One region of the Micromonospora sp. NPDC049240 genome, then DNA from elsewhere that is predicted to be linked to it. Evidence: riboswitches for the same ligand, from Rfam matches in the RefSeq annotation. Region 1 holds a riboswitch; the other holds the start of a gene.
What was found. A riboswitch is a leader RNA that binds a small molecule or an ion and turns the genes downstream of it on or off. The one in region 1 is predicted to bind cobalamin.
Positions count from the first base shown of each region.

Region 2: another riboswitch for cobalamin. It lies ahead of AB0B02_RS06645 (ribonucleoside-diphosphate reductase subunit alpha); the one in region 1 lies ahead of bluB (5,6-dimethylbenzimidazole synthase).

Region 1 is NZ_JBEZCX010000020.1:22,909-37,587, reverse strand. Features, by position in the region: gene cobN (cobaltochelatase subunit CobN) at 1-1,993, opposite strand, end outside; cobalamin riboswitch at 2,314-2,443, opposite strand; gene bluB (5,6-dimethylbenzimidazole synthase) at 2,640-3,281, opposite strand; cobalamin riboswitch at 3,316-3,519, opposite strand; gene AB0B02_RS26260 (cation:proton antiporter) at 3,833-5,125, shown strand; gene AB0B02_RS26255 (hypothetical protein) at 5,227-5,640, opposite strand; gene AB0B02_RS26250 (glycosyltransferase) at 5,756-6,904, shown strand; gene AB0B02_RS26245 (ketoacyl-ACP synthase III family protein) at 6,888-7,928, opposite strand; gene AB0B02_RS26240 (alpha/beta fold hydrolase) at 8,057-8,839, shown strand; gene AB0B02_RS26235 (acyl carrier protein) at 8,809-9,045, opposite strand; gene AB0B02_RS26230 (HAD-IIIC family phosphatase) at 9,042-10,919, opposite strand; gene AB0B02_RS26225 (class I SAM-dependent methyltransferase) at 10,909-11,658, opposite strand; gene AB0B02_RS26220 (amino acid adenylation domain-containing protein) at 11,936-14,679, shown strand, end outside.
Region 2 is NZ_JBEZCX010000003.1:298,771-313,449, forward strand. Features, by position in the region: gene AB0B02_RS06630 (cytochrome P450) at 1-580, shown strand, start outside; gene AB0B02_RS06635 (hypothetical protein) at 672-932, shown strand; gene AB0B02_RS06640 (acetylhydrolase) at 932-1,882, shown strand; cobalamin riboswitch at 2,029-2,238, shown strand; gene AB0B02_RS06645 (ribonucleoside-diphosphate reductase subunit alpha) at 2,360-4,741, shown strand; gene AB0B02_RS06650 (ribonucleotide-diphosphate reductase subunit beta) at 4,765-5,760, shown strand; gene AB0B02_RS06655 (hypothetical protein) at 5,912-8,146, shown strand; gene AB0B02_RS06660 (hypothetical protein) at 8,140-8,667, shown strand; gene AB0B02_RS06665 (helix-turn-helix transcriptional regulator) at 8,664-9,428, opposite strand; gene AB0B02_RS06670 (hypothetical protein) at 9,557-10,558, opposite strand; gene AB0B02_RS06675 (ROK family protein) at 10,824-11,744, opposite strand; gene AB0B02_RS06680 (lyase family protein) at 11,741-13,192, opposite strand; gene AB0B02_RS06685 (amidohydrolase family protein) at 13,189-14,160, opposite strand; gene AB0B02_RS06690 (creatininase family protein) at 14,157-14,679, opposite strand, start outside.

The DNA of each region.
Region 1 (14,679 bases):
GGGCGGCGGCGAGGACGTGCAGCCCGTCGCGGATCTGCACGTCCTTGACCTCACAGAGGTAGCCGTCGAGGTGCAGCACGAAGTCGTCGAAGTCGTCGGCGTCGGGCATCGCCTCGGCGTGCAGGTCGTGGTGCAGTTCGGCGGCGCAGACCAGGTCCCAGATCTGCGCCCGCACGGTCGGCGCCTTGGCCGGGTCGAGGGCCTGCACGGTGGCGTACTCGTCGAGCAGTTGCTCCAGTCTGGCCAGGTCTCCGTAGGTCTCGGCGCGGGCCATCGGCGGCACCAGGTGGTCGACCACGACGGCGTGGGCACGCCGTTTGGCCTGGGTGCCCTCACCGGGATCGTTGACGATGAACGGATAGACCAGCGGCAGGTCGCCCAGCACCGCGTCGGGGGCGCAGTCGGCCGCCAGGCCGAGGCCCTTGCCGGGCAGCCACTCCAGGGTGCCGTGCTTGCCCAGGTGCACCACGGCGTCCGCGCCGAACCCACCGTCGGCGACCGGCGCGGCGAGCCAGCGGTACGCGGCCAGGTAGTGGTGGCTGGGCGGCAGGTCCGGGTCGTGGTAGATGGCGATCGGGTTCTCCCCGAAGCCGCGCGGCGGCTGGATCAGCAGCACCACGTTGCCGAAGCGCAGGCCGGCCAGCACGATGTCCCCGCCGTCGGTGTACAGCTCGCCGGGCGGCTCACCCCAGTGCTCCCGCATCCGCTCGCGCAGCGCGGCGGGCAGCTCGTCGAACCACCGCCGGTACGTGTGTCCCGGTATCCGGGCCTCGGCGGCGCGCTGCTGCTCCGGGGTGAGCCACTCCACGTCGTGGCCGCCCGCGGCGATCAACGCGTGGATCAGGGCGTCGCCGTCGTCGGGTGGCGGGGCGTCGCCCAGGTGGTAGCCGGCGTCGGCCAGCGCCGCGAACAGCCGGACGGCGGAGGCCGGGGTGTCCAGACCGACCGCGTTGCCGACCCGGGAATGCTTGGTCGGGTACGAGCTGAGCACCACCGCGACGCGCTTGTCGGCGGCGGGCACGTGCCGCAGCCGGGCGTGGCGGACCGCGATGCCGGCCACCCGGGCGGCCCGGTCGGGGTCGGCGGCATAGACCGAGAGCCCGTCGGCGTCGATCCGCTTGAACGAGAACGGCACGGTGATGATCCGGCCGTCGAACTCGGGGATGGCCACCTGCATGGCGGCGTCCAGCGGGGACAGTCCGGCGTCACTGCCCGCCCACTGCTCGCGGGTGCTGGTGAGGCAGAGGGCCTGGATCACCGGCACGTCCAGCGCCGCGAGGGCGCCGACGTCCCAGGCGTCCTCGTCGCCGCCGCCGGAGGCGTCAGCGGCCACCGCTCCGCCGGCGGCGAGCACGGTGACCAGCAGCGCGTCGCACCGGCCGAAGAGTCCGAGCGGACCGGCGCCGGTGGTCAACCCCCGCAGCGAGCCGCAGAAGATCGGCAGCGGGTTCCCGCCGGCGGCCCGTACCGCGTCGGCGAGCACGTCGACGAAGCCGGTGTTGCCGGCCAGCGCGTGCGCCCGGTAGAAGACGATCCCCACGGTGGGCCGGCCGGGGACGATCTCCGGATCGCCGTGCACGCCGTAGGCCGGGGTGGGCGCGGGCGGGTCGAAGCCCTCGCCGGTGAGCAGCACCCGGTCGGACAGGAACCGGGCCAGCCGGCCCAGGTTCGCCGGGCCACCCTCGACCAGGTACGCGAGCGCCTGGGTGACCACACCGGACGGCACGGTGGAGACCGCCATCAGCTCCGCGTCAGGCAGCGCCTCACCGCCGAGCACCACCGTGGGGACGCCGCTGGCCAACACGGCGGCCAGCCCGTCCGGCCACGTCTGCCGGCCGCCGAGCAGGCGTACGACGGCGAGGTCGACGCCGTCGACGAGCGCGGGCACCGCGTCGGCGTCGACCCGCTCGGGGTTGGCGAGCCGGTAGTCGGCGTCACTGGCGCGGGCGGCCAGCAGGTCGGTGTCGGCGGTGGACAGCAGCAGGATGCGCACGAGAAACTCCGGAGAGTGACGCCCGGGGTCGCGTGAAGGCGACCGGGGCGAAGCGGGATGGGAGCGGCGTCAGCGGGTGCGGCGACCCACGGCGCGACTCACCGGGACGCGGGTCGGCGAGCGGTCAACGCCGGCGGCACGCGGCCCAGTCGGGAGCGTGAACCGTCCCGGGTGCGCCGGCACGGCCGGCGGCGTGGCGGGCGACGGGTGCGGCGGAGTGTCCACCGTGCGGATCATGACGATGTTCGTCGATGAAAGAGATGCCGTGCGTCATCGGGTCCTCCTCGGGTGTCCACGCCCTGGGGTACGTCCGACGGCCGAAGTATCCTGGCTTCCGGATCGACGCTCACCCCCGGCCTTCCAACCGCACGCACACGGCCGTGACTCGCGAGGGGGGATCACTCCCCGGTGACAGTGGCGGGACCGCGCCGGAATCACACCGGCTTCCTTCACTGCCGTCAGGCCGCGAATGCTGCCACACCTCCCGACCCCGGGTCAACGCCCCTCCCGCCAGGGGTGGGCGCGACCCAGCCATCGAAACGTGTTGATCGACCTCGCCGGGTCGGGCGCCGTCACGACACCCGGGCCGGTGGCCCTGCCGCGCGATGCCGGCCGGGCCACCGGCCCCAGCCACGGTGGACAGACGTCAGTCCGTGACCGATCCGGGGTTCCAGCGGTCGTGGTGGATCGCCGTGCGCAGGGGGCGGCGGTGGCGCCAGCCGTGTCGTTCGAGATCGGGCACCGCTTCGAGGTGGGTGACGGGGCCGAGGCAGAGCCAGGCGACGGGTCGGATGCCGGCCGGAATGGCGAGCAACCGCTGGAGGAACTGCTCGCGATAGAACGACACCCAGCCGAGGCCGAGGTTCTCGGCGGCGGCGGCCAGCCAGAGGTTCTGGATGGCCAGGCACACGGAGTACAGGCCGGCGTCGGCGATGGCGTGCCGCCCCAGGACCGCGGGGCCGCCGCGGTCGGGGTCGTAGGTCACCACGATCGACAGCGAGGACTCCATGATCCCGTCGATCTTGATGCGGGAGAACCGCCGGGCCGCCTCGGCGTCGAGAGTGGCGGCGAACGTGTCACGCTCGGCCCGGACGTGCCGGTGGAACGCTTCGCGCAGGTCCCGGTCACGGACCAGGATGAAATCCCACGGCTGGGACAGTCCGACACTGGGCGCGGCGTGCGCCGCAGCCAGCACCCGGTCGAGGACCCCGGGGGCGAGGGGCTCGCCGGTGAACTGGCCGCGGACGTCGCGGCGGCGGTGGATCACGTCGTAGATGTCGCTGATCATGGGCAGGCTCCCGCTGCGCTCATGCCCCACCCGGGTGGGGCCGATGACGCGAGGCCGGTCTTCGGACTCCCAGATCAACACCGGTCCGCCCGCCTTCCCAGCCGGTTCGGCCAGTGACTGCGCACACGTGCGCGTGGGCGGCAGTTCCCTGGTCACCGCGGCGGGCCCGTGCCGGAGTCACACCGGCTTCCCGATTCTCCCCACCACCGGGTGGGGCACCTCGCAACAGTTCATGCCGCCCGGCACAATACCCGGAGGGGGCCGCGCCCGTGGCGGGATGGAGAGCCACAAGCGGTCATCCAGCGGCTCACGGCCGGGGAACCGCCGCCGGCAGCGCCGATCGCCTTCCAGCGAGCCTTCCCGATCCGGTTGTCCGATGCCTTGAGTGATCTCAACGAATTTGGGAAGGTCAATTCGTTGGCGACAGTCAATCCGGGAATGGTGCTACGTCGACCGGCTGACGCCACGGCCCGCACCGATGCCGCGGCGGGTCGGCTCCGCCGCGGCGTTTCCCGTCCGCGTCCGCGCGGCCCGCACCGAAAGGACTCCTGGTGGCCATACCGGTCGCACCTCTCGGCACCCATTCGCTGCTGATCTTCCTGCTCCAGGTGGGCATCCTGCTGGCCGCCGCCGTCGCGCTCGGGCGCCTCGCGGCACGCGCGGGCATGCCCTCGCTGGTTGGTGAACTGACCGCAGGCGTGGTGCTCGGTCCGTCGGTCCTCGGCGCGGCCGTGCCCGACCTGTCCCGGTGGTTGTTCCCCCAGCAGTCCGAGCAACTGCACCTGCTCGACGCGGTCGGTCAACTCGGCGTGCTCCTTCTGGTCGGCCTCACCGGCATGCACCTGGACCTCGGGCAGCTACGCCGCGACGGTGGCGTGGCCGCCCGGGTCAGCATCGGAGGGCTCGTCGTCCCCCTGGCGCTCGGCGTCGGCCTGGGCCTGCTCCTCCCGTCCAGCGTGCTCCCGGCCGGCACCGACCGCCCGGTCTTCGCCCTGTTCCTCGCGGTGGCGATGTGTGTCAGTGCCATCCCGGTCATCGCCAAGACCCTGTGGGAGATGCGACTGCTGCACCGCGACATCGGCCACCTGATCATGAGCGCGGCCATCGTGGACGACGTCGTCGGCTGGCTGCTGCTCTCGGTCGTGGCCGCGATGGCAGCCGGCAGTCTCGGCGGCCTCGACGTCGCCCTCGCGGTCGGCACCGTGGCCCTCGTCGTCGTGGTCGCCCTGTGGCTCGCCCGGCCGCTCGTCGGCGCGCTGCTGCGGCGGGTACGAGCTGGTGGAGAGCGTGGTCCCACCGTCGCGTCGGTGGTGGTGATCCTGCTGCTGTTCGCCGCCGCCACCCACGCGCTGCACCTGGAGCCGGTCTTCGGCGCCTTCGTCGGCGGTCTGGTGATCAACGGCTGCGCCAGCCTGGACCGTGAGGCTCTTGCCCCGTTGCGGCTGGTCGTGATGAGCGTACTGGCGCCGCTGTTCTTCGCCACCGTCGGCCTGCGCAGCGATCTGACCGCGCTGGCCCGGCCCGCCGTGCTCGGTGTCGCCCTGCTGGTGCTGGCCGTGGCGGTCGTCGGCAAGTTCGTCGGCGCGTACGTCGGGGCCCGGGCCGCCCGCCTGGGTCACTGGGAGGGCCTCGCCCTCGGCGCCGGCCTCAACGCCCGAGGCGTCATCGAGATCATCGTCGCCACGGTCGGGCTGCGCCTCGGCGTCCTCGACACCGCCATGTTCACGGTCATCGTGCTGGTCGCCATCGTCACCTCGGTGATGGCGCCGCCCTGCCTGCGCTACGCGGCCGCCCGACTGCCCGCGTCGGCGCGGGAACACCGTCGTGCCGAGGCTCTGAGCTGATCTCCGCCCGTCACGCCGTGGAAGCCCGACCGTGGGCACCACTGTCGGCGCGCCGTCGCCTCCCGGACGTCGCCGGCGATCCGGGGCAGCGCGCCTCCGGGTTACGGAGCCTGGGTCCTGGCGCGCAGTCGGTCGACGGCGGCGCCGATCATCACGCTGTACGGGTCGTCGCCCAGCGCGGACCGGGTGGCTTCGGCGCGGTCGAGGTGACGGCGGGCGGCGGGGAGGTCGCCCAGGCGCAGGTGCGAGGCAGCGAGGTTGAGGTGCAGTGAGGGATAGAACGGGGCTACCGACGAATGCGGGGCGGTGTCCGCGTCGGCCAGGGCGCGCTCGTCCCAGGCCAGTTCGTCGGCAGCGTCGGGGCTGAGGTCGGCGATGTGGTGGGCCAGGACGCAACGGGTCAGCGGATCCGACGACGCGGCCCACTCGCTGATCAGACGGTCGCGGGAGACGTCACCGCCGCCGATCAGAGCGGTCGCCCGGGCCAACTCGGTGGTCACGTCCGCCTGGTGCACACGGTGACTCTAACCGGGACGCCGGGCGGTGGCAGTGAGCCACCGGCTTCGGTACAGTGACGCTCATCCAATCCAGCGAAGGCCGTCTATGCATATCTGGATCACGAGTCACGCGATGACGTCCCATGTCCGGCCGCTGCTGCCGGTGGCCGACGCGGCGCGACGGGCGGGACACGACGTCACGGTCGCGGTGCCCGCAGCGGCGGAGCCGCTGGCTCGACGGCAGGGGTTCGCCACGGCTGCGGTCGGGGACGACTGGCTGGCGCAGCTCACCGGCGAGGACGGTCGGTCGCCTGTCGTGCCGCTGGCGGAGCTTGAGGACGGGGCGCGCACCGTGGCGCAGCAGATGGCGGGAGGGCCGGCCGGGCGAACCGCCGCTGACCTGCTGGCACTGGCCGAGCGGAAGACGCCGGATCTCATTGTCCGGGCGTCGACCGAGTTCGGCGGCGCGCTGGCGGCGGAGGTGCTCGGCGTGCCGCACGTCTCGGTGTCGACCGGGGGCGCGACGGCGCTGACGTACGGGCCCGATCGGCTGGCGGCCTCGCTGGCGCCGCACCGGGAGGCGCTCGGCCTCGCGCCGGACCCGGAAGGGCTGGCGAGTTACCGCTATCGGCACGCCTCTTTCCTGCCGCCAGGCTACGACCGGGCCGAGGAGTCGCTGCCGCACACGCGTTGCTACCGGCACGCCGATCCGCTGACCGCCGGTGAGTCGCTGCCGGAATGGCTGGAACAGCGGCGTTCCGGACGCCCACTGGTCTTCGCGAGCCTCGGCACCCTGGTGCCGCATGTGACCGGCTACGGGCCCGCACTTGTCCGGATGCTGGTCACGGCCCTGGACGGGCTCGAGGTCGACGCGATCGTGTCGACGGCAGGCGTGCTGCCGGCGGGCGTGGCGCCGGGGCGGCCGCACGTGGTGCTGGTCGACACGATCTCGCAACCGTTGCTGCTGGCCCACTGCGACGTGTTCGTCACGCACGCCGGGCAGAACAGCGTGCGCGAGGCACTGGGGGCCGGGGTTCCCATGGTGACGATGCCGATCATGGGAGACCAGCTGTACAACGCCGCCCGCTGCGTCGATGCCGGCGTCGCGGCGACGGCGCCGGCCCCCGAGGCGACGATCGCGCGGCTGCGGCGGGAGATCCGGCAGGTGCTGAGCGAGCCGGCCTACCGCGAGCGGGCGGACACGGTACGCCGGCAGATGGCGGCGCTGCCGTCGGTGGACGATCTGGTCGCCGAGTTCCCCGCGCTCACCGGGGTGCGGTAGGCAGGATCTCCCACACCGCGACCGTCCAGCCGAAGCCGGCACCGGAGCCGATGGCCACGACGTGCCGCCCCGCTCGGACCAGGCCGTTGACGAGCAGGTGATGGAGCTGGACGAACTGGTCCGCGGCGCCGAGGTGCCCGATGTCCCGGCCCCAGTCGTAGAGGGTCGCCGTGGCCGGAATGCCCAGGCGCTCGCCATAGGTGTACGCCACGACCGTCTCGCCGATGACCGGGTGGACGAACAGGTCCACCCCGTCGACAGTGATCCCCGCGTCGGCCAGGGCGTTGTCCAGGGCGGTGCGCAGGCCGGCCTGGGTCTGCTCGATCGCCTCGTCGTAGCGTTCCGGGCTGAGCAACAGGTACTCCCGTTTGCGGCCGCGCAGGTCCACCGGGCCGCCGTCGGGCATCGGCGCCGCCACCCATTCGGCCGCGCCGCGGTAGATCGGTTCGAGGCCCGAGTCGGTGACGGTGGCGGTCGCGACCAGGCGGGCAAGGCCGGGCTCGCGGGTGAGCACCAGGGCGCCGGCGCCGTCGCCGTACACCTGCTGGTTCTCGCTGCGCCACCGGTCGACGTACGGCAGGGCGAACGCGTCGGCCGCGGTGATGACGGCTGCCGTGACGGCGGGCATCGCGGTCAGGTAGGCGGCGGCGGTCTCGATCGCGGCCATCCCACCGTTGGAGCTGTGCCGGATCTCGAAGGTCGGGCCGTCGCCGCCGATCGTCTCGCGACGGATGTAGTGCGCCGGCGTCCAGAAGTCCAAGCCCTGGTGGCCGAGGCTGGCGTGGATCACCAGGGTCGGCCCACCGTCGGTGGGGCGGCCCGCCCGGTCGAGCGCCTGCCGCGCGGCGGCGACGGCCATCACGGGCGGCGGCTCGGCGGGGCCGGCGACGCGGACGGCGCGGATGCCGTTGGCGGTGCTCTCGGCGGCGTCGTAGCGCCCCGTCGCGACGGCCCGCCGCGCGGACTCGCGACGCTCGGGCAGATACGCACCGGTCCCGGCGAGATAGACGTCGGCCCAGCGCACGGTGTTCCCTTCGGTCGGCGGGTTCGGCCCGTAAGCCGGTCAACGCATAGACTAACGTGAAAGGCTTGAGGGGGCGTCGCGTGGCGGCACCGGTCGATGGTGACGTCCGGCCGGAGTGAGGAGGCGAGATGACGCAAGCCGACCCGCTCTGGTTCCGGTGGCATCGGCGGGTGCCGGCTCCCACCGCGCGGCTGGTGTGCTTCCCGCACGCCGGCGGCGCGGCAAGCTTCTTCCGCAACTGGCCGGGCGCGTTGCCGCCCGGCGTCGAGGTGCTCGCGGTGCGCTACCCGGGCCGCGAGGACCGCATCCGGGAGCCGTTCATCGAGGCGATGGCGCCGATGGCCGACGCGATCAGCACGGCGACGGCGACACTCGTCGGACCGCCGCTGGCGTTCTTCGGCCACAGTCTGGGGGCATCGGTGGCCCACGAGGTCGCGGTGCGGCTGGAGCGCGACCTCGGCCCGGTGCTGCGCATGCTGTTCGTGTCCGCGCGACCCGCGCCCCATCGCCTGTCGCGCAACGATCTGCACATTCGCGGGGACGCCGCGCTGATCGACGACATCCGCCGGCTCGACCGTCATACCGCACATGTCTTCGACGATCCGGAGTTGCGCACGATGCTGCTGCCGATGGTGCGGGCTGACTACCGGTTGGTGGAGACGTACTATCCGGATCACGTCGATCGGGTGGACGTGCCGATCGTCGGTTACAGCGCCGACACCGATCCGGAGGTGTCCGTCGACGACGTCGCCGCGTGGCGGGACGTGACCCGGGGCCGGTTCGAGCTGCGGACGTGGTCCGGTGACCATTTCTTCCTGACGCCGCAGGAACGTGCGGTGGTCGAGGACGTGGGCCGGCGGTTGCTCGCGGCGGTGCCGGGTCAGTCCGGCGCCGCGGTCGCGCGGCGGTAGATGCCACGCAGGGTCCGCTGGGTCAGCAGGGCGCCGACGGGCACCCGGTGGCCGGTGCGCCTCTCCATGGCCACCACCAGCCGCAGCACATGGATCGAGTCCCAGCCGGGGACCGCGTCGAGGTCCACGTCGAGGTCACCGGTGTCGGCCACCGGCAGGCTCAGCTCGTCGCGGACGAGCCGGAGGAACTCCGCCTCATCGATCATGACGCCGCCTCCGTCGGGGCAAGGTCGTTCTCGACGGCGAGGTGCTCGGGCTGCTCCGGCACAGCCCGCAGGTCGTGGCGGAAGCCGCCGGCGGCGGGCGCGAAGCCGAGCGCCGGGTAGAACCGCGCCGCACCGGCGTTGCGGCCGGTCGGACGGTAACGGCCGATCACCTGGTCGCACCCGGTGTCGCGGGCGTGGTGCAGCATGCTGATCACCGCTGCCTCGGCGATGTCCCGGCCGAAGACCCGGCAGCTGAGCACGACGTTGGTGAGGTCGAGCGTGTCGCCGTCGCGGCGGGCGAAGACGGCGCCGACGATGCCGTAGCGGCCGTAGCGGTCGGTGACCTCCACGGCGACCACGAGATCGTCCAGCCGCCGTTGGACACCGGCCGGCTGCACCCGCTCGCCGGTGAGGTTGAACTGGTTGGTGCGCAACGTCAACTGCGAGATCCGGCCGATCTCGTGCGGGCGCGGTCGGGCCAGGCGCACCACGGTGCCGAGGCTTCGCAGGTACGCCGCGGTCGAGCCGGCCTGATCGCGCAGCTCGGTGCGGGCGGCGTCGGCGTGGTAGCCGGCGGTGCGGGTGCGGTCCTGATCGGTCAGGTCGAGCACGTCGAACCAGCCGTCGGCGAGCAGTCGCGACACGTGGGACGCCGGCTCGTCGTCGAGCTCGACCACGGCGATCTCCGGTCGGGCGGCGGCGATCAGGCCGACTTCGTAACGCGAGTCGTCGGCGAAGACGAGACTGTCCGCGCCGACGTTCAGCCCGGTGGCGAGATCGTCCAGGTTGACGTCCTTGGGATGCCAGTTGGCATTGAGGCGCGCGAAGTCCGCCTCGCGCAGCACCATGTCCGGGTGCTCGCGCAGCACGGCGCGTACCGCGTCGATGTCGTTCTTACTGCTCACGGCAAGGAGCACCCCCTGCCCGGACAGGTGTTTGAGGAGCTGTTGGACGGCGCGGAACGCCTCCCCGCGCAGCGTTCCCGCGGCGGCGATCCCGGCCGGACCGTCCTCGCCCAGGATGCCGTCCCACAGGGTGCCGTCGAGATCGACCACGAGCACCTTGCGGGTGAGCCCGGCCGCCGCGGCGGCGAGGTGGCCGACCTCGCGGGCGTACGCGGCGAACAGCTCGTCGCTGAGGTGCACCCCCGCGTACCCGGCCATGCGCTCGTCGCTGACGGGTCCGGTGGCGTTCGCCAGCGGTTCGAGGTCGATGACCACGACGCGTGGATCGCGCGCGCTCAGCCGGAGCAGGGCCGTGTTGAACTCGCGCCACAACGCGCCGACCTCGGCCCGGGTCCGCAGGTCGCGCGCCTGGTGGCTGAGCGCGCGGACCAGCGGCGTCGTGTTGAGCACCAGCAGCCCGGTGGTGGTGGCGAGAACCTCGCTGACGACGGCGCCGATCTCGTCGCCGACGGCGGCGAGCACGGCGGCGAGATCCGGTGCCCGCCAGCCGGGTGGCAGCCGCGAGGTGACCATCGGCGGGGCCAGCAGCCAGAGCGTGAGATTGGGCCGGGCCGCCTCGACGACGCCGCCCCGGCGCAGCGCGAGCGCGTGCGGGTCCTGTTCGGTCACGTGGGGCCGCATCAGCAGACCGTGTCGCGCGCACTCGGCGGTCAACGGCGCCAGCAACGGCCGTACGGTGGTGGCGCTGGTGATCGCGACCGTGAGCAGACCGCGCCGGTCCGGCCGGGGCACGTCGGCCGGGTCCATGCGGGTCAGTAGCTGACCGGCCCGGGTCAGGTTGGCGGCGGCGTCGGGAGCGCGGGCCAGCTGGTTCAGCAGTGGCGGCACGCGACGGAACTCGGTGGCCAGCGCGCCGGCGGAGTGCAGCGACCGCAACGCCTCCAACGGCGGCTGTCCGTCAACGGGCATGTCGGATCAGCGTCATGCCGTCCCGCACCGTCAGTAACACGTTCTCCACCCGCGGATCGGCCGTGATCGAGGCGTTGAACGCGGCCAGGTGCCGCGCCCAGTCGCCGCGCATGGCGCGCAACCACTCGTCGGCGTCCGTGGTGCGGTCGAGCTCGACGCCGGAGGCCGGCGGTGGGTCGGTGACCGCCCCGCCCCACAACGTGTTGTCGAAAATGAGTAATCCGTGCGGGGAAAGCAACCGCCGTTGCATGATCCGGTCGAAATACCGTTGGTAGTTCGGCTTGTCGGCATCGACGAAGATGATGTCGAATGGCCCGTTCACCTCGCCGAGAACGTCAAGCGCGTCACCTTCCACCAGCCGGATCTTGTGACCGTGCGGACTGGCGTCGAATGCCGACTTGGCGACCGCGCGGGCCTGCTCGTCGGCGACGAAGCTGTCGACGGTGACCACCCTGCCGTCGGCGGGGAGCGCGGACGCCATCGCGACCGCGCCATGACCGGTGAAGGTGCCGACCTCCAACACGTTTCGGGCCTGTGCCAGGGATACGAGCATGCCGAGGAAGACGGCCTGGATGGAGGTGGACGCGATGTCCGCCCACTGTGGGCACTCCCGTTGCGTGCGCTGCTGTATCTGGTGCAGTTCTCCGGCAACCGGCGAGGTGTGCGCGGTGGCGTACTCTTCGATTCCGGGCCGGAAGATGGGCGGCTTTGTGAAGACGATGTCCTTGCGATGGAGCACGAAGCCTCCCCCTGCATGACCGCCCCGGCCCGGTGCGTGGCGATGTCAAGCGCCGAGGTGCACTGATCGTTTCGCGAACAGTCGATGATGATCAAAGCATTTATTGACTTCTATATCGCTACCAGAGGCGTCGGACGAGGTCAAGCCTTGACTGCCATCGATGGGCGCTCTAGCTTCGAGGCATTCCAGGAGGCTGCTCGCCGGGACAATTTTCGACCACCGCAGGGGGATTCGAGCGGCACCGCTGCCGACGTGATCGGCGAGCTTGAGGAGCGCTATGACGGACACTGCGACGGAGCGTGCCCGGCACTCGGGGCGGACCAGCGCGACGTTGCCGCAGATGTTCGAGGCACAGGTGATCCGTACGCCCGGCGCGGAAGCCGTGGCGGCTGGCCACGACCGCCTGACCTACGGCCGGCTCGACGAGCGCGCCAACCGGCTCGCCCGCCTGCTTGTCGAGCGAGGCGCGGCGCCCGGCCGCATCGTCGCCCTGGCGCTGCCGCGCTCGGTGGACCTGGTCGTCGCCGTCATCGCGGTGCTCAAGACCGGCGCCGCGTACCTCCCGCTCGACCCGGACTACCCACCGGATCGCCTGACGTTCTTCGTCTCCGACGCGCGGCCGGCGTGTGTGGTGACAACCGGGGCGAGCGGTGTGGGCCTGCCCGCCACCGCGACGGTCATCGAGCTCGACCACCCGGAGACGGTGGCCCGTCTGGCCGAGCTTCCCGCCGACACGCTGAGCGTCGACGAGACCGGCGGCAGCCTCACCCCCGAGCACACCGCCTACGTCATCTACACCTCCGGGTCGACCGGCCGCCCCAAGGGCGTCGCCGTCGCGCACCGCAACGTCATCCGGCTGTTCGCCACCGACGCACCGTGGTCCGGTCTCGGTGACGACCAGGTGTGGACGCTGTTCCAGTCGTACTCGTTCGACTTCTCCGTGTGGGAGATGTGGGGACCGCTGTCGCACGGCGGCCGGCTGGTGGTCGCCAGCCGTTCGGACACCCGCTCTCCGCTGGACTTCCTACGACTGCTCGCCGCCGAGGGCGTGACCGTGCTCAGCCAGACGCCGTCGGCCTTCGCCGAGCTGTTGGCCACCCGCACCGTCGCCGCCGAGCTGTGGGCGTCACTGGCCCTGCACACCGTCGTTCTCGGGGGCGAGGCGCTGCCCGCCCAGACCGTCCGGGACCTCCACGAGACCCGGCCGGACTGCCGCATCCTCAACATCTACGGGCCGACCGAGACGACGGTGCACGCGACCACCTGCTTCGTCGACCCGGAGATGGGGGTGCCGCCGATCGGGCGGCCGGTCAACGGCGCCCGCGTCTACGTGCTCGACCCGGCGCTGCGGCCGGTGCCACCCGGAGTCGACGGCGAGCTCTACATCGCCGGCGCCGGGGTGGCGCTCGGTTACCTGAACAGACCGGCGTTCACGGCGGAGCGGTTCGTGGCCGACCCGTACCATCCGGGCGGCGGCCGGATGTATCGCACCGGCGACATCGTCCGATGGCGGCCCGACGGCGTGCTCGATTTCGTCGGCCGCGCCGACGGGCAGGTGAAGGTGCGCGGCTTCCGCATCGAGCTCGGCGAGGTCGAGGCGGTGCTGGCCACCCACCCCGGCGTCGCACAGGCCGCGGTGACCGTACACGAGGTCCAACCCGGCGACCAGCGCCTCGTCGGGTACGTGGTGCCGGCCACCGACGCCGCCGGCACCCAGGAGGTCGCGGCGGAACTGGTCGGCGAGTGGCGCGACGTCTACGACGATCTCTACTCCGGTCGGTCCACCGTGCCGGCGCCGCTCGACGACGACTTCAGCGGCTGGAACAGCAGTTACGACGACGCGCCGATCCCGCTGGAAGCGATGCGGGAGTGGCGCGACGAGACCGTCACGCGGATCCGTGCGCTGCGACCCCGCCGCGTGCTCGAGATCGGAGCCGGCAGCGGCCTGCTGCTGGGGCCGCTGGCGCCGCACACCGAGGAGTACGTGGCGACCGACTTCTCGGGTCCGGCCGTCACCGCGTTGCGGACCCGGACAGCCGCCGATCCGACGCTGGCGGGCCGGGTGCGGGTACGCGAGCAGGCCGCCGACGATCCGACCGGCCTGCCGGAGGCTCACTTCGACGCCGTGGTGGTGAACTCCGTCGTCCAGTACTTCCCGAGCGCCGACTACCTGGTCGACGTGGTCACCATCGCGCTCCGGTCGGTCCGGCCGGGCGGTGCGGTGTTCCTGGGCGATCTGCGCAACCTCGCGCTGGTGCGCTGCTTCCACGCCGGTGTCCGGCTGGTCGACACCCCGGCGTTCGCCGACGTCGACCAGGTCCGGCAGCGACTCGACCACGACATCGACCTCGAACGGGAACTGCTTGTCGACCCACGGATGTTCACCGACGCCGCAGCCGCGTTCCCCCTGCTGGGCGCGGTCGACGTGCGGCTCAAGCGGGGACGCCACGACACCGAGCTGAACCGCTACCGCTATGACGCCGTGCTCTACCGCGCCGGCGGGCCGGATCCGGCGGCACCGGCCGAGACCACCTGGCGGTGGGACATCGACGTCTCGTCGGTGGCGGCCCTGGTGGAGCGGCTGGCCGGCGTCGGCGAAGCGGTACGCGTCACGGGTATCCCCAACGCGCGCGTCGCCGCCGACGCCGCCGTGGCGCGTGTCGTGGACGCCGGACGGGTCTGGGTCGACGCGGTGGCCGCCGCGTACGACGCGGGCGGCGTGGACCCGCAGGACGCGCTCGACGCCGTGCACCGGGCCGGGCGCGTGGCGGCCGCCCGATGGTCGGCGGAGGACGTCGACCGGTTCGACCTCGACATCGCCGCCGGCACGACGGCAGACAGTCCGCCCGGCACCGGCATGGCGGTGGCCGTCGCGCCGGCCGCGCCCGGTGGCCGGCACGCGGCCACCGCGTTCACCAACCGCCCGCTCGGGGGTGATCCCGGCCGCCTGCTCGTCGGCGCGCTGCGCCAGCATCTCCGCCAGCGGTTGCCGGACTTCATGGTGCCGGTCGTGATGGTGGT
Region 2 (14,679 bases), on a different contig from region 1:
GATCGCGACCGCCGCCGCCGACCAGCCGGTGGACGTCCAGATCAAGCTGCCGATCTCACTCGTGGTGGGTGGCTGGGAGACCACGGCCAGCTCGATCGCCACGTTCGTCCACGTGCTCCAGACCGAGCCGTACGGGCCGGCCGGCACCGGTTGGACGTACCTTGTCGCGCACCCCGAGCGGCTGGACGGCGCGGTCGCCGAACTGGAGCGGCTGCACTCCACCGCGAACGGCGACGAGATGCCGCGGCGGGTGATGACGGACGTGACGCTGCCCAGCGGCGCCCGACTGGCGGCGGGCGACATCGTGGTCCCCTCGCACGACGCCGCCAACCGCGACCCGGCGGTGTTCCCGGACCCGGAACGGATGGACTTCGACCGCGCGCCCACCCCGCACCTGTCCTTCGGGCACGGCGCGCACTACTGCATCGGGGCCCACCTGGGCGCGCTGGAGGTCCGCACCGCGCTCGCCCTGCTGCTGCGGGAGCTGCCCGGCCTGCGCCTCGCGGTGCCGCCGGACGAGGTGCCGTGGAAGCCGGGCCACGCCATCCTCGGCCCGGTCGGGCTGCCGGTCACCTGGTAGGCGCGGCACCCGGCCGTGGACCGGGGCACGCACTTGCATCTATACACTCGGTATATATACTGAGTGAATAAGCTGCCGAGGAGGATCACTGATGACCGAGACATCCGTCCCCGAACACGGCATGACCCGCCGCACCCTGGTCCGGGCCGCGTTGGCGGTGGGAGCCGGCGCGTCGATCGGCGTCGCCGGCGGCACGCCGGCGGCACGCCGGCGGCCACGGCCCAACCGGGGCCGGCCCGGCTCACACTGCCCACACCGACCGGACCCCACCCGGTCGGCACCGTTGCGCTGCACCTGGTCGACCGGTCACAACCGGACCCCCTCGCCGGGCCGGAACGGTATCGAGAGCTGATGGTCAACGTCTGGTATCCGGCCCGGGACGTGTGGCGGCACCCCCGCGCCGAGTGGATGACCGCCGCGTCGCTACGTGCGCTGCTGGAGTCCTCCGGGTTCGACCCCGACGCGGTGCGGGCGCCGCTGACCGCCGGACACGAGGGCGCGCCGGTGCGACGTGCCGCCCGTCGGCTGCCGGTGGTGGTCTACTCGCACGGCGCGGGCAGCCACCGCTCGGACACCACCATCGCGGTCCAGGAACTCGCCAGCCACGGATACGCGGTGGTCACCGTGGACCACACGTACGACGGGCCCGTCGAGTTCCCGGACGGCCGGGTGACCGTGCGGGAGGACGCGTACGACTCGACGCCCTGGACCTACACGCGGGACGTTCGGTTCGTGCTGGACCAGATCGGCGTCCTCGCCGCCGGGGGCAACCCCGACGTCGACCGCCGGCCGCTCCCGGTCGGGCTGGGCGCGGCGCTGGACCCGCACCGGATCGGCATGTTCGGCTGGTCGAAGGGGGGCACCGCGACCGCGCTCACCATGGGCACCGACCCGCGGGTACGCGCCGGACTGAGCTTCGACGGGCCGATGCTGTCACAGCCGCGGCCCACCATCGACCTGGACCGGCCGTTCATGCTGATGACGGCGGAGTACACGCGCGTCACCGAGCCCGCCGTCGCCGAGTTCTGGTCGCACCTGCGCGGCTGGCGGCTCAACGTTCAGGCCGCTGGCGCGCTCCACCAGTCGTACGGCGACAACCAGTGGCTGGTGCCGCAACTGGCGCGGGTGATCGGGATGAGCGACGAGGAGCTCACCGGCTGGATCGGCACCCTCGACCCCGCCCGCGCGGTACGCATCCAACAGGCGTACCCGTTGGCCTTCTTCGACAGGCACCTGCGGCACCGGGGTCACCTGCTGCGCGGCCCGAGCCGCTCCTTCCCCGAGGTGTCGTTCGTGGCCTGAGCCGATCGGTGGGCGGCGGTGTTAAGCGGGGCCCCCTCCTCTACCGGAGGCGTTAACAAGGGGCCCCGCCTTCACCTCCAGCGGTGAGACGCAGCCGACACGCCCGACGCGACATCTGGTGTTGCCCACCGGCCATCGCCGCCATATATGGTGTCCCCGCAGCTGGTTCGGCCGCGCCTGAACGGCGCGGCCGAGGCAAGAGGGAACCCGGTGGAAGTCCGGGACTGCCCCGCAGCGGTGAGTGGGAACGACCGCCGTCATCAGCACTGGGCCACCGGCCTGGGAAGCGACGGCCAGTAGGCGACCTCGTGTCACGCCCGCGAGTCCGAAGACCTGCCAGCGCGCCGTGCGCTGCCGCGCGCGGCGGTCGAAGGTCGCGCGGGACGACCGACGCCAGCAGCCGGGCCGGTCCTGCGTGCCGTGCCCGTTGGCGTTCTCCCGCCGGCCGAGACCATCGGTGACAGCGAGGGAGAGGTCATGACGGTCGTGCGGGAGAGTCAGCGGTCCGGTGCCACCGGGCCGGAGCAGCGCCGGCTGGCGATGCGGGTCCGCAAGCGGGACGGCGACACCGAGCCGGTCGACGTCAACCGGATCGTCCGGGCGGTCGAGCGCTGGGTCGCCGACCTGGACGAGGTCGATCCGCTGCGGGTCGCCACCAGGACCATCAGCGGGCTCTACGACGGGGCGAGCACCGCGGAGCTGGACCGGTTGTCGATCCGGACCGCGGCGGAGCTGATCGGCGAGGAGCCGCAATATTCCAGGTTGGCGGCCCGGCTGCTGGCCGCGTACGTGGCCGAGGAGGTCCGCGGGCAGCAGGTGACGCGCTTCAGCGAGTCGATCGGGTACGCGCACGGGCTGGGGCTGATCGGTGACGACACCGCCGCGTTCGTGGCCCGCCACGCCGGTGAGCTGGACGACGCCGTGGACCCGGCCGGTGACCTGCGGTTCGAGTACTTCGGACTGCGTACCGTGGCGGACCGTTACCTGCTGCGGCACCCGGAGTCGCGGCTGGTGGTGGAGACGCCGCAGTACTGGCTGTTGCGGGTGGCCTGCGGGCTGTCGCACACCCCGGCCGAGGCGGTCGGTCTCTACCGGCTGATGTCCAGCCTGGCCTACCTGCCCAGCTCCCCCACGCTGTTCAACTCGGGCACCCGGCACACCCAGATGTCGTCGTGCTTCCTGGTGGACTCGCCCCGCGACGAGCTGGACTCCATCTACGAGCGCTACCACCAGGTGGCGAAGCTGTCGAAGTTCTCCGGCGGCATCGGCATCTCCTGGTCCCGGGTGCGCGGCCGGGGCGCGCTGATCCGGGGCACGAACGGGCGGTCGAACGGCATCGTGCCGTTCCTCAAGACGCTCGACGCCGGGGTGGCGGCGGTGAACCAGGGCGGCCGGCGCAAGGGCGCGGCCTGCGTCTACCTGGAGCCGTGGCACCCGGACGTGGAGGAGTTCCTGGAGCTGCGGGACAACACCGGCGAGGAGTCCCGGCGGACCCACAACCTCAACCTGGCCAACTGGATCCCGGACGAGTTCATGCGCCGGGTCGAGGCGGACGAGGACTGGTCGCTGATCGACCCGTCCGACGCGCCGGAACTGCCCGACCTGTACGGCGAGGCGTTCGACGCCGCGTACCGGGCGGCCGAGAAGAAGGCGGTCCGCACGGTCCGGGCCCGTGACCTGTACGGGCGGATGATGCGCACGCTCGCGCAGACCGGCAACGGGTGGATGACGTTCAAGGACGCCGCGAACCGGCTGTCCAACCAGACCGGCGAGCCGGGCAACGTGATCCACCTGTCCAACCTGTGCACCGAGATCCTGGAGGTCAACGACGACGCCGAGACCGCGGTGTGCAACCTCGGTTCGGTGAACCTCGGCGCGCACGTCACCGCCGACGGGGTCGACTGGGAGAAGCTGCGGGCCACGGTGCGCACCGCGGTGGTGTTCCTGGACCGGGTGATCGACATCAACTACTACCCGGCCGCGCAGGCGGCGGCGTCGAATCCGCGCTGGCGGCCGGTCGGGCTGGGACTGATGGGCCTCCAGGACGCGTTGTTCACGCTGCGCCTGCCGTTCGACTCACCGGCGGCGCGGGAGCTGTCCACCCGGGTGCAGGAGGAGATCCTGCTGACCGCGTTGGAGACCTCCGCCGGGCTGGCCGAGCGGTTCGGGCCGCATCCCGCGTACCCGCGGACCCGGGCCGCGAAGGGCGACCTGCACCCGGACCTGTGGGGCGCGACGCCGACCCAGGTCGACAGGTGGGCGGCGTTGCGGGCGCGGATCGCCGCGTACGGGCTGCGCAACTCGCTGCTGGTGGCCATCGCGCCGACGGCCACCATCGCCTCGATCGCCGGCTGCTACGAGTGCGTCGAGCCGCAGGTGTCGAACCTGTTCAAACGGGAGACCATGTCCGGCGAGTTCCTCCAGGTCAACACGTACCTGGTGCGGGAGCTGAAGGCGCGTGGCCTGTGGACGCCGCAGGTCCGCGACCGGATCAAGCGGGCCGAGGGCTCGGTGCAGGGCGTCACCGAGCTGCCCGCCGAGGTGCGGGAGTTGTTCCGGACCGCGTGGGAGCTGCCGCAGCGGGCGCTGATCGACCTGGCCGCCGCGCGGGCGCCCTACGTCGACCAGTCCCAGTCGTTGAACCTGTTCCTGAGCGCGCCGACCATCGGCAAGCTCTCCTCGATGTACCGGTACGCCTGGAAGGCCGGGCTGAAGACCACCTACTACCTGCGGTCGCGTCCGGCGACCCGGATCCAGCAGGCCACCGTGGCCCCGGTGCTCGCCCCGGTGCCCGCCCGCGACGACGAGGCGCTCGCCTGCTCCCTGGAGAACCCCGAGAGCTGCGAGGCCTGCCAGTGACCACCGTGCCCGAGAACCGCCCGATGCTGCTCGACCCGGGCATGGACCTGACCCTGCGGCCGATGCGCTACCCGCACTTCTTCGACCGGTTCCGCGACGCCATCCGCAACACCTGGACCGTCGAGGAGGTGGACCTGCACGCCGACCTGGCCGACCTGGAGCGGCTCTCGCCGGCCGAGCGGCACCTGGTGTCCCGACTGGTCGCGTTCTTCGCCACCGGCGACACCATCGTCGCCAACAACCTGGTGCTCAACCTCTACCAGCACGTCAACTCGCCGGAGGGGCGGCTCTACCTGTCCCGCCAGCTCTTCGAGGAGGCGGTGCACGTCCAGTTCTACCTGAACCTGCTGGACACGTACGTGCCGGACGAGCGGGAGCGGTTCGCCGCGTTCGCGGCGGTGGAGAACATCCCGTCGATCGCCCGCAAGGCGGAGTTCTGCTTCCGCTGGATCGACTCGATCCACGAGCTGCGGGAGCTGCGCACCCGGTCCGACCGGCGGGCGTTCCTGCTCAACCTCATCTGCTTCGCCGCGTGCATCGAGGGGCTGTTCTTCTACGGCGCGTTCGCCTACGTCTACTTCCTGCGGTCCCGGGGGCTGCTCAACGGGTTGGCCTCCGGCACCAACTGGGTGTTCCGGGACGAGTCGATGCACATGGCGTTCGCGTTCGACGTGGTGGAGACCGTCCGCGCCGAGGAGCCGGAGCTGTTCGACGCCGAGCTGGAGCAGCAGGTCCGGGACATGCTCGCCGAGGCGGTGGAGTGCGAGGCGCAGTTCGCCGAGGACCTGCTCGACCAGGGCGTCTCCGGGATGTCGCCGGCCGACATGCGGCAGTACCTGCAACACGTGGCGGACCGGCGGCTGGCGGCGCTGGGCCTCGCGCCGATGTACGGCAGCGGCAACCCGTTCGCGTTCATGGAGTTGCAGGACGTGCAGGAGCTGTCGAACTTCTTCGAGCGGCGGGTGTCGGCGTACCAGGTCGGGGTGACCGGCAGCGTCACGTTCGACGACGACTTCTGACCCCGCGTCCCCGTCCCGGCCGCCGTCCACGGCCGGGACGGGACCGTCCCCGGATACGCGCATGCGCGTATCGCCCGCGGCGCCTCCGATCCGCACAGTTGTCTGCGCCGATCCCCACCCGGGCGTCGGCGGACGAGGGGGGAACCGCACCATGAAACGGATACGTCGACGGCTGCGGCCGTTGCTGGCGGCGGCACTGGCCACGGTGGTCGGGGTGACGTTCGCCGCCGCGCTGCCGGCCGCGCCGGCCGCGGCGAGTTACGGCTCCACGGTCACCGTCACGGCGAACGAGATGCACACCACGGAGTGCCTGGACCGGGTCTGGCTGGTCGTCTGCGACCCGCCGGAGCTGTTCGGCGTCGCGATCATCACGCAGGACGACGGCCAGCAGCAACGCTGTGAGATGGCGCTGCCGGCGGCCTCCGGCACGGACATCGTCGGCGACCGCACGGTCTGCGCCGGGCGGTCGGTCACCGGCAACTTCCGGGTCAACTTCGAGCTGTGGGAGGACGACTCCACCGAGGGCGGCAGCCGTGAGCAGGCCGACCTCAACCCGGGCACGGCGAAGGACTGGGCGACCACGAACCTGCTCGGCGGCCGGGCCGGGGTGTCCCGGTGGACCACCAGCGGCGGGCCGTCCCGGGCGATCTTCACGGTGACGGTCGCGGCCCGACCGACGAGCATCGCCATCTCGTCGCCGTCGCCGACCGGCACGCCGCGCGAGTTCGACCCGCGGCTCGGCGAGCGGCTGATGATCAGCGGATCGCTGTCGGTGCCGTCGGCGCTGCGGTTCACCGTCACCTCGCAGGCCACCGGGGCATCGATCGTGCTGGCCGAGGCGCCGTTCTACGGCGGCGCGTTCAACATCGACTGGGACGGCCGCTGGTCCGACGGGTCGTACGCGGCCGTGGGCGGGTACACGATCACGGTGGTCGACCCGGTCGACGCCGGCTCGGCACGGACCACCCAGGCCCGGGTCATCCAGCGGGTCGGGCTGGCGTTCACCGGCATGACCAGCCAGCCGGCCACGAACTGGCAGTACCGCAGCGGCCCGATCGTGGTGAGCGCGGTGGCGACGGCCGCCGGCACGTTCCGGATGCGGGTGACGCGCGGCGGCGTCGAGGTGTTCCGCAGCGCCGACCAGCGCCGCGCCGCCGGCCCGATCTCGTTCTCCTGGACCGGCCGGCACGCCGACGGCTCCTGGGCCACGCCCGGCAGCTACGTGTTCACGCTGGAGGGCACCGCCGACGACGGGCGGGCCTTCCCGGCCGCCTCCCGTACCGTGCCGGTCAGCGACCCGCCGCCCGGCCTGGAGGTGTACGCGCTGGCCGAGCCGGGCGTCCCGGCGGTCAACCCGCAGGCGGTGCCCGGCACGTCGATCCGCGCCAAGGTGGTCGCCACCGACCACACCGCCCGGCCGGCGGCCCGGATCACCGTGGAGATGAGCCCGGCCGGCTGGATCGGACGCCCGGTGACGCTCGCGCCCCGCGTGGTGAAGACCTGCGAGCAGACCAGCGAGTGCCAGGCGGTGATCCCGGCGGACATCCTGGCCGGCGCGGCGGTCGCCTACCGGGTGACCGCCAGCGAGGCGGACGGGGTGCCGGAGGCACGCACCGCGACGGCGGACTGGCGGATCACCGACCTGAACCCGCCGGCGCCGTCGCAGACCCCGGAGGTGACCCTGGTGCCGCTGTGGCGGGCCAGCGTGCCGGCGGTGGTGGACGGGAACGGGCGGGTGAACACCCGGCCGCTGAACCAGAGCATCGACGTGGCGTACGCGCCGGGCACCGGCTACGACACCACCACGCTGGACGGCGCGCGGCAGTTCGGCAACGCGGTGGACGACAACGCGTGGCAGTTGCTGGGCATCCGGTCGCGGGTGTTCCCCAGCTCGATCGGCACGCACTGGTCGCAGGTGGGGATCTGGGTGCAGAACGTGCCGGTCGAGGTGACGGTCAGCCCGGACGGCGACGCGTTGTGCCGGCGCGGCGCCTTCAGCCCGGTCAGCTTCGCCGAGACCAACGGCGTGCTGCACACCGTCAACTGCCGGGACAACGCCTCCGGCTCGGTGTTCAGCGCCGACTCGCCGACCGTGGGCTGGCACGAGCTGCACCACAGCGCCTACCACGAGGGCGACGAGTACTGCTGCGACGGCGGCTACTGGTACGGCGAGGGGAAGAACACCTACCACTCGTTGACGGACTGCCGGCGGGGCGGGTCGGACGCGGGCACCTGCAACGAGATCACCGACGGCGTGACCCCGACCGGCTGGTGGCGCAGCGACGGCCCGATGGCCGACGTCATGATCGACAACTCGGTCGAGCGGGCCGACGACATCCGGGCCGCCGAGGCGACCTTCGCACGATGCGGGAGAGGGCAATGCTGAACCGACGTCTCCGTACCCTGGTGGTGGCCGCACTGGCGCTGCCGTTCCTCGGGGCCGTGGCGGTCGCCTCGCAGGCCGCGCCGACGGCGGCCGGCGCGGCGCCGGTGGTGCCGGCGCCGACCGTCGACCCGGCGAACCCGACCACCGGCACCCACCTGCGGCTCGGGCTGCGCGTGTCGGCGCGGGCCGCCACCCCGACCCTGCTGGAGATCGACCGGGGCTTCCCCTCGTCGCTGCGCGACTCCGGCGGGCCGTTCCAGCTCGTGGTGCGCGACGCCGCCGGGGCGGTGCTGGACACGCTGGCGCTCGACGACCCGCTCGCGGTCCGGGTGTACGACAGCAAGCGCAACGCGCACGACACGCCCCGGGTCAAGGAGGCGGACGTGGTGGTGGACCTGCCGGTCGCCGACACCGCGGCCGTGGTGGACGTGATCCTGGCCGACCGGCGGGTCGGCCAGGTCGAGATCGGGTCGCTGATCCGGGCCTGCCAGGGCGCGCCGCTGCCCTGCGCCACCATCTAGGACCGCCGGCCGGGCACCTCCAGGATGCCGAGTTCGACCGCCTTCATGACGGTGGCGACCGGCCCGGAGGTGCCCAGCTTGCGGTGCACGTGTTCCAGGTGCTTGCGGACCGTGCCGGCGGCCAGGCCCAGCCGGCGGGCGGTGGCCGGCACGGTCAGCCCGTCGGCGATGCCGCGCAGCACCTCCACCTCCCGCCCGGTGAGCGTCGCGCCGCCGGGGAGGGCGACGCCGGCGGGCAGGCAGGCCCGCCGGTGCACCGGGATCAGCGCCGGTTGCAGGCGGGTGAGCAGGTCCATCTCACGCGCGTCGAAGGCGCGGTCGCGGTTGAACTGGTACCAGCTCAGCACCGGGGTGGGCGCGACCACCAGGGTGACGGTGTGCGCGCCGATGCCACGCGGGGCGAGCACCTCGCGGTAGAGCGCGTGCTGCCGCCACTGCCGCTCCGACAGCACGTCGGTCACCTGCGCCGGCTCCCCCGGGTATCGGTGCGAGCGGCGGACCGTCGGCGCGAACAGCGGATGGTCGGTCACCTGGTGGTGCATCCGGTGGACCAGCGCCCGGTCCACCGGCCGGTCGGCGGCGAGGTCGGGCAGGCGCAGCGTGGCCAGGTCGAGTTCGGCGTAGGTGGACAGCTCGCTGTCGAGCCGGCGGGCGACGGCGGCGAGCACGGTGTCGACGAGCGCGGCGCCGCGCAGCGCCCCGATCCCGGTCGCCATCTCGCGTATCCACGCCTGGTCCGCCGCGGCGGTGGGAAGCGTCACGAGCGGACCCTAGGAGTCGGCACGGGATTCCCACGTCGGCAAGCCGACACCGGTCGCCTTCCCAACAGGAAAGGAGGGGGCCCCGCCCAGCGCATTGCGCATGAGCGGGGCCCCCGGTTAACACCTGCCTACTTGAGGAAGCGGTCGAGCGCCGCCTCCATGGTGCCGCTGTCCGGCGCCGCGTACGACCTCATCGTCACCTTGTTGTAGGAGATGAAGCTCGGGCAGCGGGCGGCCGGCGCGGTCACGGTGCCGCCGTCGCCGATCTTCTCGCCGGTCTTCGCCGCGTGGAACGTCAGCGTGTACCGCGAGGAGATGTAGTCGACCGTGACGGCCTTGCCGTCGCTGGCCTTGTACTGGCACTTCTTCGGCGTGCCCTCGCTGCCGTCGACCATCTTGAGGCAGCCGATCACCGAGACGGTGGCGAAGTCCGCCGACTTGGCGTAGTACGGCTTCTCCGAGCTGAAGGACTTCTGCGACCAGTACGACGGCCGGTCCGGGGAGTTCGAGAAGACGTACGCCTTCGCGTTCGCCGGGGTGGTGTACGGGGCGGCGTTGAGGATCGCCCCGCCGTCGCAGACCGCGGACATCTCGCTGGAGTAGCGGGCGGTCAGCGCGTCGTTGTTGGACGGCTCGTCCGGCCCGGTCGACTCCGGCCCGGACTGGCTCGGGACGGGCGTCGAGGTGTCGGGCCCGGGAGTCGTGCTGCCGGACGCGATCGGCGTCGGGTCGTCCTTGTCGTCCCCACCGAACGCGACGTAGGCGAGCCCACCGCCGCAGCACAGCAGCGTGAGCGTCACCGCGCCGGCGGCGAGGCCGACGATCAGCCCCTTCTTCGACTTGGCCGGCGGCGGGACCGGCGCGAACGGCGCCGGCGGGGGATAGCCGGGCTGCCCCTGGTACGGCGCACCCGGCTGGGCGCCGAACGGCGCACCGGAGGCCGGCTGCGTGCCGTAGGGCGCGCCGGACGCGGGCGGCGTGCCGTACGGGGCACCCGACGCCGGCTGCTGGCCGTAGGGCGCACCGGAGGCCGGCTGCTGGCCGTACGGCGCGTTGGGGTCGGGCTGGTTGCCCCACGCTCCGGCGTTCGGGTCCGGATAACCTCCGTAGGGAGGGTGATTGTCACTCATCTGAGGTTCTTCCACCTGTCGTCCGTGGTTCCGGCGATCAACCACCCCGCAGCGTAATGACGGGTGCAAATCCGCGATCACCGAAGTTCGATCGGTCTTCACCACCGGTGCCGGGTCGGTTCCGGTGCGTGCCCGGCGCGGCGCGTGGCCCGCCCGGCGACCGCACCCCACCAGGCCGGATCCGTTGCGGCACAACGGATGTCGACGTCGGGGCCGGTCACCGGGGGTATACAAAACTGTGACACACGCTACATCGGTAAAGCGCTCAGTATGGGACGGGCACCGTGTCCCGGGCCAGCGCCAGCGCGCCGTACAACGCCGAGTCGTCGGCGAAGCGGGAACGCACCACGTCGGGCGGGTGCGGCAGCGCCTCGGTCAGCCGGTCGACGAGCATCCGCCGGATCACCGCGCTGCGCGTCACGCCGCCGACCAGCACGATCCGCTGCGGATCGAGCAGCAGGCAGCAGGTCACCAGCGTCCGGGCCGCCTCGTCGACGCGGGCGGCCAGCGCGTCGCGCGCCGCGCCCGGCGCCTCGGCGGCGGCGGTGAGGCCGGCCGCCCCGTCCGGCACGCCGAGGTCGGCGGCGAGCCGGTCCAGCGCCCGGCCGGAGAAGTCCAGCTCCAGCATCGTCCCCGGCCAGGGCGCGCCGGCCACCGCGTACCCGATCTCGCCGGCCGCGCCGCGATGGCCCGGCAGCACCGCGCCGCCGACCGTCACGGCCGCCGCGATCCCGGTGCCGATGCCCACCACCAGCCCGGGGTCGACGCCGCGCAGCGCGCCCAGCCGCAGCTCGGCCAGCGCGGCGGCGTTCAGGTCGTTGTCCACCGCGACCCGGGGCACGTCCAGCGCGTCACGGACCGCGTCGGCCAGTCGCAGCCGTTCCCAGCCGGGCACGTTGGGCGCCAGGTCGATGCCGTCCGGGCGGACCACGCCGGGCGACGCCACGCCCGCGGCGGCGAGCGGGCCGCCGACCTCACCGACCAGGTCACCGGCGAGCTTCAGCGCCCGGGACAGCGCCTGCGGCGCGCCCTGCTCGGCGTGCGTGGGCACCCGCCGGTGGGCCAGCAGCCGGCCGTCGGCGTCGGACACCCCGACCGCCATCTTCGTGCCGCCGAAGTCGATGCCGAGCAGCAGCCCTGGCGTGCGCGTGCCGGTGACGGACGGATCGGACAGCCGCACGGTCACCGCGCCCCCAGCTCGGCGGCCACGGCGTCCAGCAGGTCGTCCGCCTGGCGCAGCAACCCCCGGACGGCGCTCAGCCGGTCGGCGACCGGGTCGAGCGCGGCGGAGAGCACCCCCACCTGGGTACGGACCGCGCGGGCGCCCGGCCCGTCGGCCTGCGCCCGCTGGAGCACCAGCTCCGGCCGGACCGCGGCGGCGATGAGGTCGGCGACCGCCGTGTCGTCGAGCGCACCGGTGATCCCGTCGGCGGCGGCGCGGACACCGTCCGGGGTCCAGGTGTCCGGCCCGCCGTCGCGCACCAGCCGGCCGACCAGCGAGTGCGCGGCCCGGAACGGCACGCCGTGGCGGGTCAACGCGTCCGCCGCCGCGGTGGTGGTCGCGCCGGAGGCGACGATCTCCTCCCGGCTGGGCGGGCTCAGCGGCGCGATCTCGGCGAGGAAGCCGCCGACCAGCGCGAAGAACCGCTCGGCCCGGTCGTTGCTCTCCCAGAGCCGCACCTGCACGTCGGTGGTGGCGTTGTTGGAGTCCTCCCACCAGGCGGCGCCCACGTTGTTGAGCACCGACGCGGCGTCCGCCGCGGCCTGCCCGGCGTACGAGACGAGGTGCTCCAGCACCACCGGGTTGCGCTTCTGCGGCATGATGCTGCTGCCCTGGGTGAAGTCCCCCGGCGTGGTGACCCACTGCCAGCTCAGCCAGTCCATCAGCGTGCGGGCCAGCCGGGCGCCGGTGGCCAGCGCCCGCGCGTTGAGCGTGCCGACCCGGACCAGGTGGTCGGCGCCGGCCACCGCCTCGTACGAGTTGGTGACCAGGCCGGCGAAGCCGAGCAGCTCGGCCACCCGGGCCGGGTCGATGTCCAGGTCGGTGCCGGCGAACGCGCAGGAGCCCAGCGGCGAGACGTTGAGCTGGTCGATCACGTCGGCGTACGCGGCGGCCTGGTTGACAAGCGCCTCGGCGTAGCCGGCCAGCGCGTGCCCGATGGTGGTGGGCTGGGCCGGCCGGCGATGGGTGTAGCCGGTGATGACCACGTCGGCGTACCGGTCGGCCTGGGCCAGCGCGGTGCGGCCGGTGTCCAGCACCCGCTGGAGCACCTCGACGAGCTGGTCGCGCAGCAGCATCCGGAACACGCCGGCGTCCAGGTCGTTGCGGCTGCGGGCGAGCTGCACGTCCAGTTCCGAGGTGGGAATGCCGCACGCCGCGGCGAGCCGCTTCTCCAGCAGGTAGTAGGTGTCCTCGAAGCTGCCGTCGTACGCCGGCAGGGCGGTGGTGTCGGCGCGCAGCTCGGCCAGGCCGCGCAGCAGCCGGGCCCCGCGGTCGGCGGGGATCAGCCGCTGCTCGGTCAGCATCACCACGTGCGCCTGGCTGGCGCGCACCATGGCCGGGTAGAGGTGCCCGACGTGGTGGTCGTAGGTCGGGGCCAGGTGGTGGCGCTGGTAGGTGGTCAGCGTGCTCATCGGGTTTCCTTCCGGTTCGCGGTCAGGCCGAGCAGCCGCTCGGCGTTCCCGGCGAAGATCGCGCGCAGGTGGTCCTCGGGCAGGCCCAGCTCGTGGCAGACGCGGAGCTGGTCGTCGAGGTAGCGGGTGACGTAGCCGCGCGGGAACCAGGACGAGTCGCTGCCGTAGACGATGCGGTGCGGGCCGATCGTCTCGTAGCAGCGGCGGAACAGGTCCTCCAGCGTGAGCCGGTACGGCATCCAGCGCACCCACTGGTTCGAGCCGGACGTGTCGATGGAGATGTTGGGGCAGCCCCAGGCGGCGAAGAACAGCTCCTGCACGTGCTGGACGCCGAAGTGCGGCACCACCACGTTCAGCTCGGGGAACCGGCGGGCCATCCGGACCAGCTCGTCCGGGCCGCCGTACCGGCCGACGGACAAGCCGCCGGCGCTGCCGTAGTGACCGATGTGGATCAGCACCGGCACGCCGAGACGCTGGGCGGTGGCCCAGAGCGGATCGAGGTCGGCGTGGTCGAGCGGGCCGCGCAGCAGCGGCGCGAACAGCTTCAGCCCGCGCAGCCCCCGCTCGGTGACCGCACGCTCCAGCTCGGCCGCCGCGGCTGCGCCGTAGGGGTCGTGGTGGGCGAGGCCGAGCAGCAGGTCGGGGTGGCGGTCGACCACGTCGGCGAGCGCGTCGTTGCCGCCGCCGGTGACGAAGACCGCCCGACGTACGCGCACCGCGCGCAGCTCCTCGGCCCACCGGTCCGCCTCGTCCTGCCAGCGCTCGGCGGGCGGCTCCGGGTCGGGGAAGCTCCAGGCCCGACGCCACTGCCGGGCGTACGGCGCGGACCCGGCGGCCCGCACCTCGCGTTCGTGCGTGCCGCCCGGGTGCATCCCGGCCGCGTCCTCGCAGGCGTGGATCGTCTCGTCGGCGCCGATGCGGAAGTGCAGGTGGAAGTCGACGACGTCCAGTCCCCGGTCGACTGTCACACGTCCTCCTGAGGTAGCGGGTCGGCGGTGGGCGGGGCCGGCATCGGGGCGGCCACCCAGGCGGCCACGATCTCGCGCAGCCGCGCGCCGGCCGTGGCGCGCACCGTCCGGCCGGCCTCCTCGCTGGCCCGCGACACGTGCCCGGACCAGCCCTGCCACGGGTCGGGGCGCGACTCGACGAGCACGTACGGGTGGGTCACCGGCAGCTTGGGGCGCGGCGGCAGGTCGGTGGCGGCGTCCAGGCGTACGGTCTGCGGCGCGAAGCCGAGCACGCCGGACGTCTCGTACGCGCCGCCGTGCCCGCGGGCGACCACGTCGCCGTAGAGCGCGCCGGTCTCCGCCGGGGTGACCAGTTGGAACCAGTTGACCAGCAGCAGGCTGGCGGTGCGCCGCCCGGAGACCCACTCCATGGCGGCCCGCACGGTGGACATGTTGGCGTCGTGGCCGTTGACCACCAGCAGTCGGGGGAAACCGGCCGCCACGATGCCCTCGATCACGTCGGCGAGGTAGCCGACCGCG